Regions from separate parts of the Dehalobacter sp. CP genome, predicted to be linked through region 1. Evidence: riboswitches for the same ligand, from Rfam matches in the RefSeq annotation. Region 1 holds a riboswitch; each other region holds the start of a gene.

Evidence for each region. Region 1 has a riboswitch for cyclic di-GMP ahead of AAH944_RS03495 (SLC13 family permease). Riboswitches for the same ligand answer to the same signal wherever they lie in the genome.
Region 2: another riboswitch for cyclic di-GMP. It lies ahead of AAH944_RS12785 (DUF5667 domain-containing protein); the one in region 1 lies ahead of AAH944_RS03495 (SLC13 family permease).
Region 3: another riboswitch for cyclic di-GMP. It lies ahead of AAH944_RS12840 (DUF5667 domain-containing protein); the one in region 1 lies ahead of AAH944_RS03495 (SLC13 family permease).

What each region holds. Positions count from the first base shown of each region.
Region 1 covers NZ_CP157399.1:691,258-694,512, reverse strand. Annotated here, with positions in the region: gene AAH944_RS03505 (acetyltransferase) at 1-136, shown strand, start outside; gene AAH944_RS03500 (glycosyltransferase) at 133-1,308, shown strand; cyclic di-GMP riboswitch class I at 1,408-1,550, shown strand; gene AAH944_RS03495 (SLC13 family permease) at 1,678-2,952, shown strand; gene AAH944_RS03490 (NADH-dependent [FeFe] hydrogenase, group A6) at 2,949-3,255, opposite strand, start outside.
Region 2 covers NZ_CP157399.1:2,565,555-2,568,809, reverse strand. Annotated here, with positions in the region: gene AAH944_RS12795 (cell wall-binding repeat-containing protein) at 1-651, opposite strand, end outside; gene AAH944_RS12790 (IS66 family transposase) at 970-1,224, shown strand; cyclic di-GMP riboswitch class I at 1,609-1,693, shown strand; gene AAH944_RS12785 (DUF5667 domain-containing protein) at 1,707-3,008, shown strand; gene AAH944_RS12780 (DUF2922 domain-containing protein) at 3,156-3,255, opposite strand, start outside.
Region 3 covers NZ_CP157399.1:2,575,089-2,578,343, reverse strand. Annotated here, with positions in the region: gene AAH944_RS12845 (TolC family protein) at 1-939, shown strand, start outside; cyclic di-GMP riboswitch class I at 1,150-1,234, shown strand; gene AAH944_RS12840 (DUF5667 domain-containing protein) at 1,248-2,591, shown strand; gene AAH944_RS12835 (transposase) at 2,877-3,255, shown strand, end outside.

The DNA.
Region 1 (3,255 bases):
GAGCATCATCGGGGCTGGCGCTACCGTCACCCACGATATCCCGGAATACTGCACGGCCGTCGGCGTCCCTGCCCGACCGATTAAACATTTAAAAAATTTGGTTGAGACCCATTCACCTAAAGGACTGATGATATGAAGGAACTTTCTTCTATTTTGATCAAAACTGCGATACAGCTTGTTATCGAAGCCATTAGTCAGGCCCAAACCTCTGCCCCGCAAAAACGCGTTAGCCCCTTCCCTGTTCAGGAAGCCGCTGACACTCCTGCTGTGGAAATTTCTCAACAGGCGGTTCCAAAAAACATTGACTGGGAAGAATTAGACGACGCCACCATCCTTCAACAGATTCTGGATCCTGGGATCCTGGAAGAAATCATTGAACCTTCTGTACAGAACACGATAGACAGTAGCTCCCCTCCTCCTTTTATCAGCTATGTTACCTTGAATCGTCTCGGGCTTACCATGCAGAACCTAAACAAGATTTTGGATTCGGACGAAGATTTTGAAATGCATATCATCGACTGCAACTCCAAAGATAATACCTGGAATTATATCAAAAGCCTTCAGGACAAAAGAATTAAATCCAAAACACGCTTTAAGGTTAACCGGGGACCGATCTATGTCCTGAACTACAACCTCAGAAAAAGAAAACCCAACCAGTATTTCTTCACGATTGACAGCGATGTCTATATCAAGACCAAAAACTGGCTGACCAGGTATATGGAAATATTTGAAGCTTTTCCGGAAGTGGGTCTCTTAGGAATCATGCGGGATAACCCTTATCCGAGATTTCTCCCTCCCGTCATTCCTCAGGTCAAGAATGATCTGTCCTATCTTCAGCTGAGAAATGCCGGCATTGATGTAATCATGGATTTTATTCCGGGATGTCTTCAGGGGTTACGGCCCGAGCTCATTGACCGGATCGGTTATTGGAATGAGGAATGCGGGTATGGCGATGCTGAATTATCACCAAGGATTGTGCATTATACACCTTTCAAAGTCGGCTTTGTCACGACCGTGGAAATTGATATGACCCAGTTCATCGGCTGTGACAAGTGTCAGGCCCAAAACCTCTGCACGCTGAACAGAAGCATAAAGACCTGCTTTATGCTGGCCAAGCAAGCCAACAGTAACGAAAGCTTTGCCAAAAAGGCTAAATGGAAATACCTCGAAGTATTTCAAGAGCTAGCCGATGGAAAAAGAACAGCCTATTGCGCCTCACTTTTAGACCCTGCATCCCGGGAAGGGAATTTGTACCATGATGCCTGGGCACTCGAGAATTTTGAATATTATTTGAGAAGATCGAATTGATCTTTACAAAATATGAACGGAGATGCTATACTTCTTTTCTAGACACAATCCGGTTGATCAGGATTTTTTAGATTTCAATTAAAATATAATATGGTTTTTAATGTGTTGAGGCAAACTTCACGAAAGTGAAGGACGCTAAAGTCATGGGTCTAAATCAGGGAATTTGAAATGCATGCAATACAAAATGAATGGAATCCAAATGCATTTCCAGGATATTCTGACAGGATTGCCAGACTACAAGGATTTTGAACTTCTCAGGGGAGAGCAGTTCCTTTTATGGATCTGCTCTTTTTATTTCAACTATTTTGTATATTCTAACCGGTTAGGCCAATAAAAATTGACCACACTAATGATGGAGGTGTACGATTCATGACCTTGATTCTGACCCTTGTTATTTTTGTAGCTACGTATGCACTGATCGTAACGGAGAAAATCCCGCGGGCTGTCGCCGCGGCCCTCGGTGCCTGTCTCCTGATTCTTTTGGGTGTATTCCCGCAGGAAACTGCTGTGGAACACATCGACTGGAATACGCTGGGCTTACTTATCGGCATGATGATCATTGTCGATCTGACCAGACGTTCCGGTGTCTTCGGCTTTCTGGCTATTTGGGTCGCCAAGAAAGTCAAAGGCAATCCAATCAGACTGCTGATCTCTTTGGCTATACTGACTGCCGTTTTATCGGCTTTTCTGGATAACGTGACGACTGTTTTGCTGGTCGTTCCGGTTTCCATTGTGATTGCTGAAACCTTGAAATTAAACCCAATACCTTTTTTGATTACCCAGATTCTAGCCAGCAACATCGGGGGAACCGCGACCCTGATCGGTGATCCGCCGAATATCATGATTGCCGGACCGGCAGAGCTTACTTTTATGGATTTCATGGTGAACCTGGCACCTGTGGCGATTGTGATCTTGGCTGTTACCCTATTGGGCTTTTATTTTCTTTATCGCCAAAAGCTAAAGACCGACAAGGAATCCATCACCCTGCTGCTGTCGCAAAATGAATACGACTATATTAAAGACTGGGCCCAGCTCAAAAGAAGCCTGGCCGTACTCTCTCTGACCATTGTCGGTTTTATGCTGCACGCCGTCATCCATGTTGAGACCGCTACGATTGCACTGGCCGGAGGCATGCTGCTCATGGTGCTGAGCCACGAGGAACCGGAAGAAGTATTTCTGGCGATTGAATGGCCGACGATCTTCTTCTTTACTGGATTATTCGTTTTAGTCGGAGGATTGGTCGAAGTCGGCGTCCTGGACAAGATTGCTGAATGGAGCCTTGGGCTTACCGGCGGTGTGCCGGTCGTCATGGCGATGCTGATTGTCTGGCTTTCCGCTATTTTTTCAGCTTTCGTCGATAATATTCCATTCGTGGCCACCATGATCCCGTTGATTCAAAAAATCGGGGTCCTCGGTGGGCTGACACCGGAACAACTCCAGCCGCTGTGGTGGTCTCTGGCTCTGGGCGCCTGCCTGGGCGGAAACGGCACCATTGTCGGTGCCTCGGCCAACGTCATTGTCTCAGGGATTGCCGAAAAAAACGGCTATACGATCAGCTACAAAAAATATTTCCTGATCGGATTTCCGTTCATGCTTCTATCCATTGTGATCGCCTCGGCGTATATTTTGCTGCGGTACTATTAGATTCTTTCTCTCTCTTCAAAATGAGTATGAAGCAATCTGTGGGCAGTGTCACTGAAAGGCTGTCCCAGATATTCCTGATAAATTTTCTGGATTTCTGAATTCTCATGAGATTTTCTGATCTTTTTATTTTTATCTTCCTGATAGATGGCTTCCTGACGCTTGCGGACAATTTCAAAATTGCCGTGATGGTAGGGCTGCCCACCTCCGGCAATACAGCCTCCGGGACAAGCCATAATTTCAATGGCTTCGTACTGATTCTTACCGTCCCTGATTTCCTCGAGCAGAGTCCGGGCGTTTCCGAGC
Region 2 (3,255 bases), 1.1 Mb from region 1:
GCCGATAATATAGGTGCGAGTTATTTTATAATTACTCAAGTGCATTTTTACCACCTCAGGCAAGTTATCCGCTGGCGTAAGCAGGATGGAGTACCCTTTAGCGGCGGCCACTGCGGAGATAGACAGTGCATCCGCGAAGTTTACTCCGCTAACTAGTGCGACCTCTTTGGTGCCAAGTCTCTTCGCAATTTCGACAGAAGTCACATATCTGTCCGAACCATAGATCCGGTCAGTGGTTTTTATACCAATTGTTTTCAGGGTTTGCTCTACATCGGCGGAGATTGCCTCGTATCCGCCTACGAGGATCGCCTTGGTTGCTCCTAATCGTTGTATTTCGTTTTGGGTATATCTATTGATAGTATTTTTTTCTGTGAATAGGATGGGGGCATCGTATTTTTTGGCTAAAGGACCTGTACAGAGTGCATCAGCCAACGCGTCTCCTTCGACTAGAACCACATAATCGGATTTTTTCCATCCTTCCTGCGAGATGGCCACAGCTGTTTGGTAGCGATCCGTACCCGCTAGCCGATTTTCATCAGCCCTAGCAATGTTCGGACTAGGCAGAATGATTAGCATCAGAACAAAAAAGCCTATTATAAGAAATGTAGAAAGTACTTTTTTCCTTAGATGTAGATATTCTAGATATTTCACTGCCAAATCTCCTTCATATAATATAGAATTATCGCTATACAAGTTATTATTTCCCATTCTAATCCTTATCACTTTCTAATTCTCTGTGTGTGACAATATTCCTCCAAATAATATGATAGAAAAAGTCATAAAATGTACAAATGTAATTAATCTACTAGGTACTTATTGAAAAAAACGATGGGATAAATAAAACATAAAGTACATAACAGGGGCACCCGAGAGGCACCCGAGGGGACAGGTTCATGATTGATATCATCCTCACAAGTTGATCTAGATTTGACAAACATTATAAGAAAAGAGAGGGGACGTAACCGAAACATGAAGTTACGCCCCCATGGGTATCAAGTTTACCATAGTTTAGACCCTGGGATCACAGTGGTAGGATGCCTAGCTCACATGAAGAGAAAATTTACGGATGCGATTAAGGCCTTAAGCCCGGAGGAGCAAAAGAAGACCGTTTACTTCAAGGGACAGGAGTACTGCGATTACCTGTTCCACATTGAAAAGAAATACAATGATGCTGACCCTGGAGAGCGTCGGATAAATGGCTGTTTCATGATAATCTTGTTATGAAAGAGTAACAGAAAAATGAGACAAATAACGCTGAAATCCACTTTAATCCTCCTTAGAGTTTTTTGAGTAAACTTGAGAAACTCTAATTTAGAGGATTTTCTCACGGATCTAAGAGAGTTTTCATACACATTCTTATTAGACGCTTACAATGATTTTAATATGATTCGGGCCTGCTGGTTTACAGTGAGCTCTTTTTTACGCCACTAGAGTTTACGCTTACTTTTTAATTATTTAACATGCGAATATTTTATATAATTTCAACATAAAGTAAATTTAAAATTAATTTTTATGGGACAAAAGTCTCATTTTTTATACCCCAATGGTCTGGAATAAGTCCGAAAACCTTGATTTTCAAAGTATTCTGGAATATAATGGCCTCAGCCAAAACGATAATGGCAAATCCGTCGAAAGACGGAGACGCAAAGCCACGGGTCTAACACCGAAAGGTTATGACAGCCGGGTTACCGAAAGGGGTAGATAGAATGATCCATAAGAAGATTCTCGTTTCAATTCTTTGTGTCCTGTTAATCATTGCGGTCGCGCCAACCTGTGTATTTGCTGAAACAACCACGGATGGAACCACAGTAACCGAGGATGTTTCAACGAGTACTCCTGATACGACCACAGATCCCGCTACAGATTCAACAACGACTGACCCAACGACAGACACAACAACAGATGCAGTAACAACCGATTCCACAACAATGGATTCGACCGGCCAGGCCTCAGCTGAAGATGAAGCCGGTGTAACGCCGGACAGCTGGCTCTATTCAATCGAACAGATGATTGAAAGTGTTCAGGTTGCTGTAACTTTCTCTGATGAAGGAAAAGCGGAACTGCTCGTTGAGTTTGCCAATGAACGGCTCGCCGAAGCGGAAATCATGTCCGAACAAAACCAGTTGGATTTGATGGAACAGGCTCTGAAAGTGTACTCGGATACGATAAAGAAAGCCAACTTCCAGGTACAGCAGATGATCGAAGACAACGAAGCAGCTGAAGGTACGGATACGACGGCTACAGATTCTGCTGCGGATGATGGGGCCGTCACGACTTCCACAGATGAAACAGTCGCAGAGGACACGGCAGCAACTGACACAGAAGAGAATACGGTGATCAGCAATCTGCTTGCCAGCATTGAGCTTGTTCAAAGCGATGCAGATAAAGTCGTCTTAAAAATCAGCGGCAATCTGACAGAAGATCAGGCTGAGATCATGCAGAATATCATTAAAGCCGAAGTTCAAAACACCATTGCGATCAAAGCTTATGTGGCTGCCAAAAAAGCCTATGGGGATGCAGTGCAGCAATTTGCAGCGGCCAAAGCAGAGTTGGGTGAAGCCCGTGCTTCAGGTGACGAGGCTGCCGTTGCCGCTGCCCTGGAAAAAGTCGAACAGGCTGAACAGTACAAAAACGACATGCAGGAGCTCAGGAAAGATATTCAGAAAATCAAAGTAGAGACGAACAAAGAAACGAAGGAAGTCTTGAAAGAGCAAACCCAAAACATAAAAGAATATAAGAAGGCCAATAAGGGCCAAGCCGTGAGCGACCAGGAAGATAGCCTGGAAGCAGGGGACGAACAGGATGCAACGGCTGTAGATAATCAGGATGTAACGGATACTGGCGATCAGACTGCCACAGTCGATGGCCAGTCTACTTCGGATGAAACAACAGTGGATGGCACAAGTGATGAAAGTGGTGGAACCGTCGATGCTCAAAGTATTCAGAACACAGTCACGAATACCCCTCCAAATAACGGACATAACGGTAAAGGGCAAGGAAAAAGATAGGACTTTATATTTTCAATAACTGAGAATCATTCAAATTGCATAAAATGCAATGCCTCCCAAAAAGAAAAACAGACAGCTATCAGGCAGATAAAGTGCCAGGGCTGTCTGTTTTTGTGGTCTTCATCTGTTTAGGCCGGTACTGCCCGCTTACGCTTGCGGAGGATCATAAAGGTCATTGGTCGTAGTTTCGATGACCTTTATATCCTTTACCCCTGTAAGGGCACCGTTTGCCGTGAGGAATATCCCG
Region 3 (3,255 bases), 1.1 Mb from region 1:
GTAATTAAAGGAAATATGAAAAGCTTCAGTGATTCTTATGACGGCAAGAACAAGGGGATTACAGTGGCTAACGACTATTTGTCCGAATGGAATGCCAAGAACATTGCCTTTGGTACCGGTGATGGTACTAACCCTAAAGATGAGGCAGCGATCGCATATTTACTAAATGCTCAGAAAAATTTACTTTTAATGCAAAAAGCCTCCTATGAAAGTGGGGATAGTATTAATACGATAGTCAATATTCAAAAAGGGAATAATTCGCTGATTTGGGGTGTCGAAAACCTTTATATATCATATAATACTCTCATTACTCAGTTAGAAGATTCAAAGGCAAAACAATCATTGGCCGAACGACAGGTCAAGATTATTAAGATTCAAAAAGACCTCGGTATGGCCACGGAATTAGACGTGGCTAAGGCGGAAAACACGTTGTCCGAGCTTGAAATGAATATTCAAAGGATTAATGTTTCCCAAAAAGCAACGATTCAGCAGTTAAATGTGAGTTTGGCACAGGATAATAATACAGAATTAACAGTCAAAAAGGTACCTGAAGTTACAGCAGCTCAAATGCTTGCTATTGATCCTGATGCCGATTATCTTATAGCCAAGACCAAAAGTTATGATATTCAGATAGACTCTAGCTCAGATGATTCTCAAAGAAAGTTTAAGAATAGTTTTTACCAGGCTTATCAAACTGTGCTGGATAAGCAAAGAATACTTGACATAGAGCAGAGAAAACTTTTAGCTGTAGAGAGCGAATATAAGACTGCACAATTAAGTTATAAGTTAGGGAAGATTTCACTGGTACAATTCGAATCAACGAAGTGCACTTTTATTAGCCAGCAGACAGCTATTGAGACTGCAAAAAACACGCTTGCTGTAGCGTATAGAGCATATGAATGGGCTAAACTTGGGCTTATCGTAAATTCTGCTTTGTGACCAATGGGCGCTGCAGTTCTCTAACAATATTACGAGAAAGACCGATTACTTAGGTGAACGGAAAGACCTTTTTTACCACTGGCAGATTGGGCTTGCTCGACCAAAACATACGGTGATAAGGACCAAAGTCCCTTTTCTACCTCCCATTGGTCTGAAAAGACCCAAAACAATTGAACTTCAAAAGTATCTGTACTATAATGGCTTCAGCCAAAACGATAATGGCAAATCTGTCGAAAGACGGAGACGCAAAGCCACGGGTCTAACACCGAAAGGTTATGACAGCCGGGTTACCGAAAGGGGTAGATAGAATGATCCATAAGAAGATTCTGGTTTCAATTCTTTGTGTCCTGCTAATCATTGCGGTCGCTCCAACTTGTGTATTTGCTGAAACAACCACGGATGGAACCACAGTTATCGAGGATGTTTCAACGAGTGCTCCTGATACGGCCATAGAGCCCGCTACAGATTCAATAACGACTGACCCAACGACAGACACAACAACTGATTCAACGACGACTGATACAACAACAGATACACTAACAACCGATTCCACAACAATGGATTTGACCGGCCGGGCCTCAGCTGAAGATGAAGCCGGCGTAACACCGGACAGCTGGCTCTATTCAATCGAACAGATGATTGAAAGTGTCCAGGTTGCTGTAACTTTCTCTAATGAAGGAAAAGCGGAACTGCTCGTTGAGTTTGCCAATGAAAGGCTGGCCGAGGCGGAAATCATGTCCGAACAAAACCAGTTGGATTTGATGAAAAAGGCTCTGATAGCGTACTCGGATACAATAAAGAAGGCGAACTTCCAGGTGCAGCAGATGATCGAAGATACCCAAGCAGCTGAAGGTAGGAACACGACGGCTACAGATGCTACTGGGGATGATGGGACCGTCACTACTTTCACAGATGAAACAGCTGTAAATGATACTGCCGAAAAGGACACGGTCGCAGCTGACACAGAAGAGAATACGGTGATCAGCAATCTGCTTGCCAGCATTGAGCTTGTTCAAAGCGATGCAGATAAAGTCGTCTTAAAAATCAGCGGCAATCTGACAGAAGATCAGGCTGAGATCATGCAGAATATCATTAAAGTCGAAGTTCAAAACACCATTGCGATCAAAGCTTATGTGGCTGCCAAAAAAGCCTATGGGGATGCGGTGCAGCAATTTGCAGCGGCCAAAGCAGAGTTGGGTGAAGCCCGTGCTTCAGGTGACGAGGCTGCCGTTGCCGCTGCCCTGGAAAAAGTCGAACAGGCTGAACAGTACAAAAACGACATGCAGGAGCTCAGGAAAGATGTTCAGAAGATCAAAGTAGAGACGAACAAAGAAACGAAGGAAGTCTTGAAAGAGCAAACCCAAAACATAAAAGAATATAAGAAGGCCAATAAGGGCCAAGCCGTGAGCGACCAGGAAGATAGCCTGGAAGCAGGGGACGAACAGGATGCAACGGCTGTAGATAATCAGGATGTAACGGTTACTGGCGATCAGACTGCCATAGCCGATGACCAGCCTGCTTCGGATGAAACAACAGTGGATGGCACAAGTGATGAAAGTGGTGGAACAGTCAATGCTCAAAGTATTCAGAACACAGTCACGAATACCTCTTCAAATAACGGACATAACGGTAAAGGGCAAGGAAAAAGATAGGACTTTATATTTTCGATAACTGAGAATCATTCAAATAGCATAAAATGCAATGCCTCCCAAAAAGAAAACAGACAGCCACCAGGCAAATGATATGCTCCCTTCGTAGTCAATGTCATTAAGTTAAGGCCTAAAAAACACAACCATCCAGATTAAGATGGTTGTGTTTTTCTTATACATACAGGTGGGCATATAAAATTTATCAATTGTAAAAAAACACTTGACAAATAAATAAAAATCGAAGGCTTCGCCTTGAAAATGAGGACATTTTTAAGGAGGCCTTCTAAAATGAAAAAGAAAGCATATCCAGAGCAGGTACGAACTGCGCTGCACCAAGCAATACGCTCAATCACAGCAGATTTACCGGCTTGCGTGAAACGACCAGGGCAAGATTTTTCACGCGAACGGAAATTATCACTGCATACTATGCTGCTTATGCTTGTAGGCATGGGAGGCAATAGCCTTTCAAAAGAATTATATGATTGGCTGGGTTATTCGTCAGAGACTGCAACCGCTTCAGCATTTGTCCAACAGAGAGACAAAATTCGTCCAGAAGCACTGAAACTACTGTTTCACGAATTTACAAGATTAGCAGTATCGGAGAATTCATTACAAGACTACAGGCTGCTCGCTGTTGACGGTTCGGATTTGAGACTTCCGTCAAATT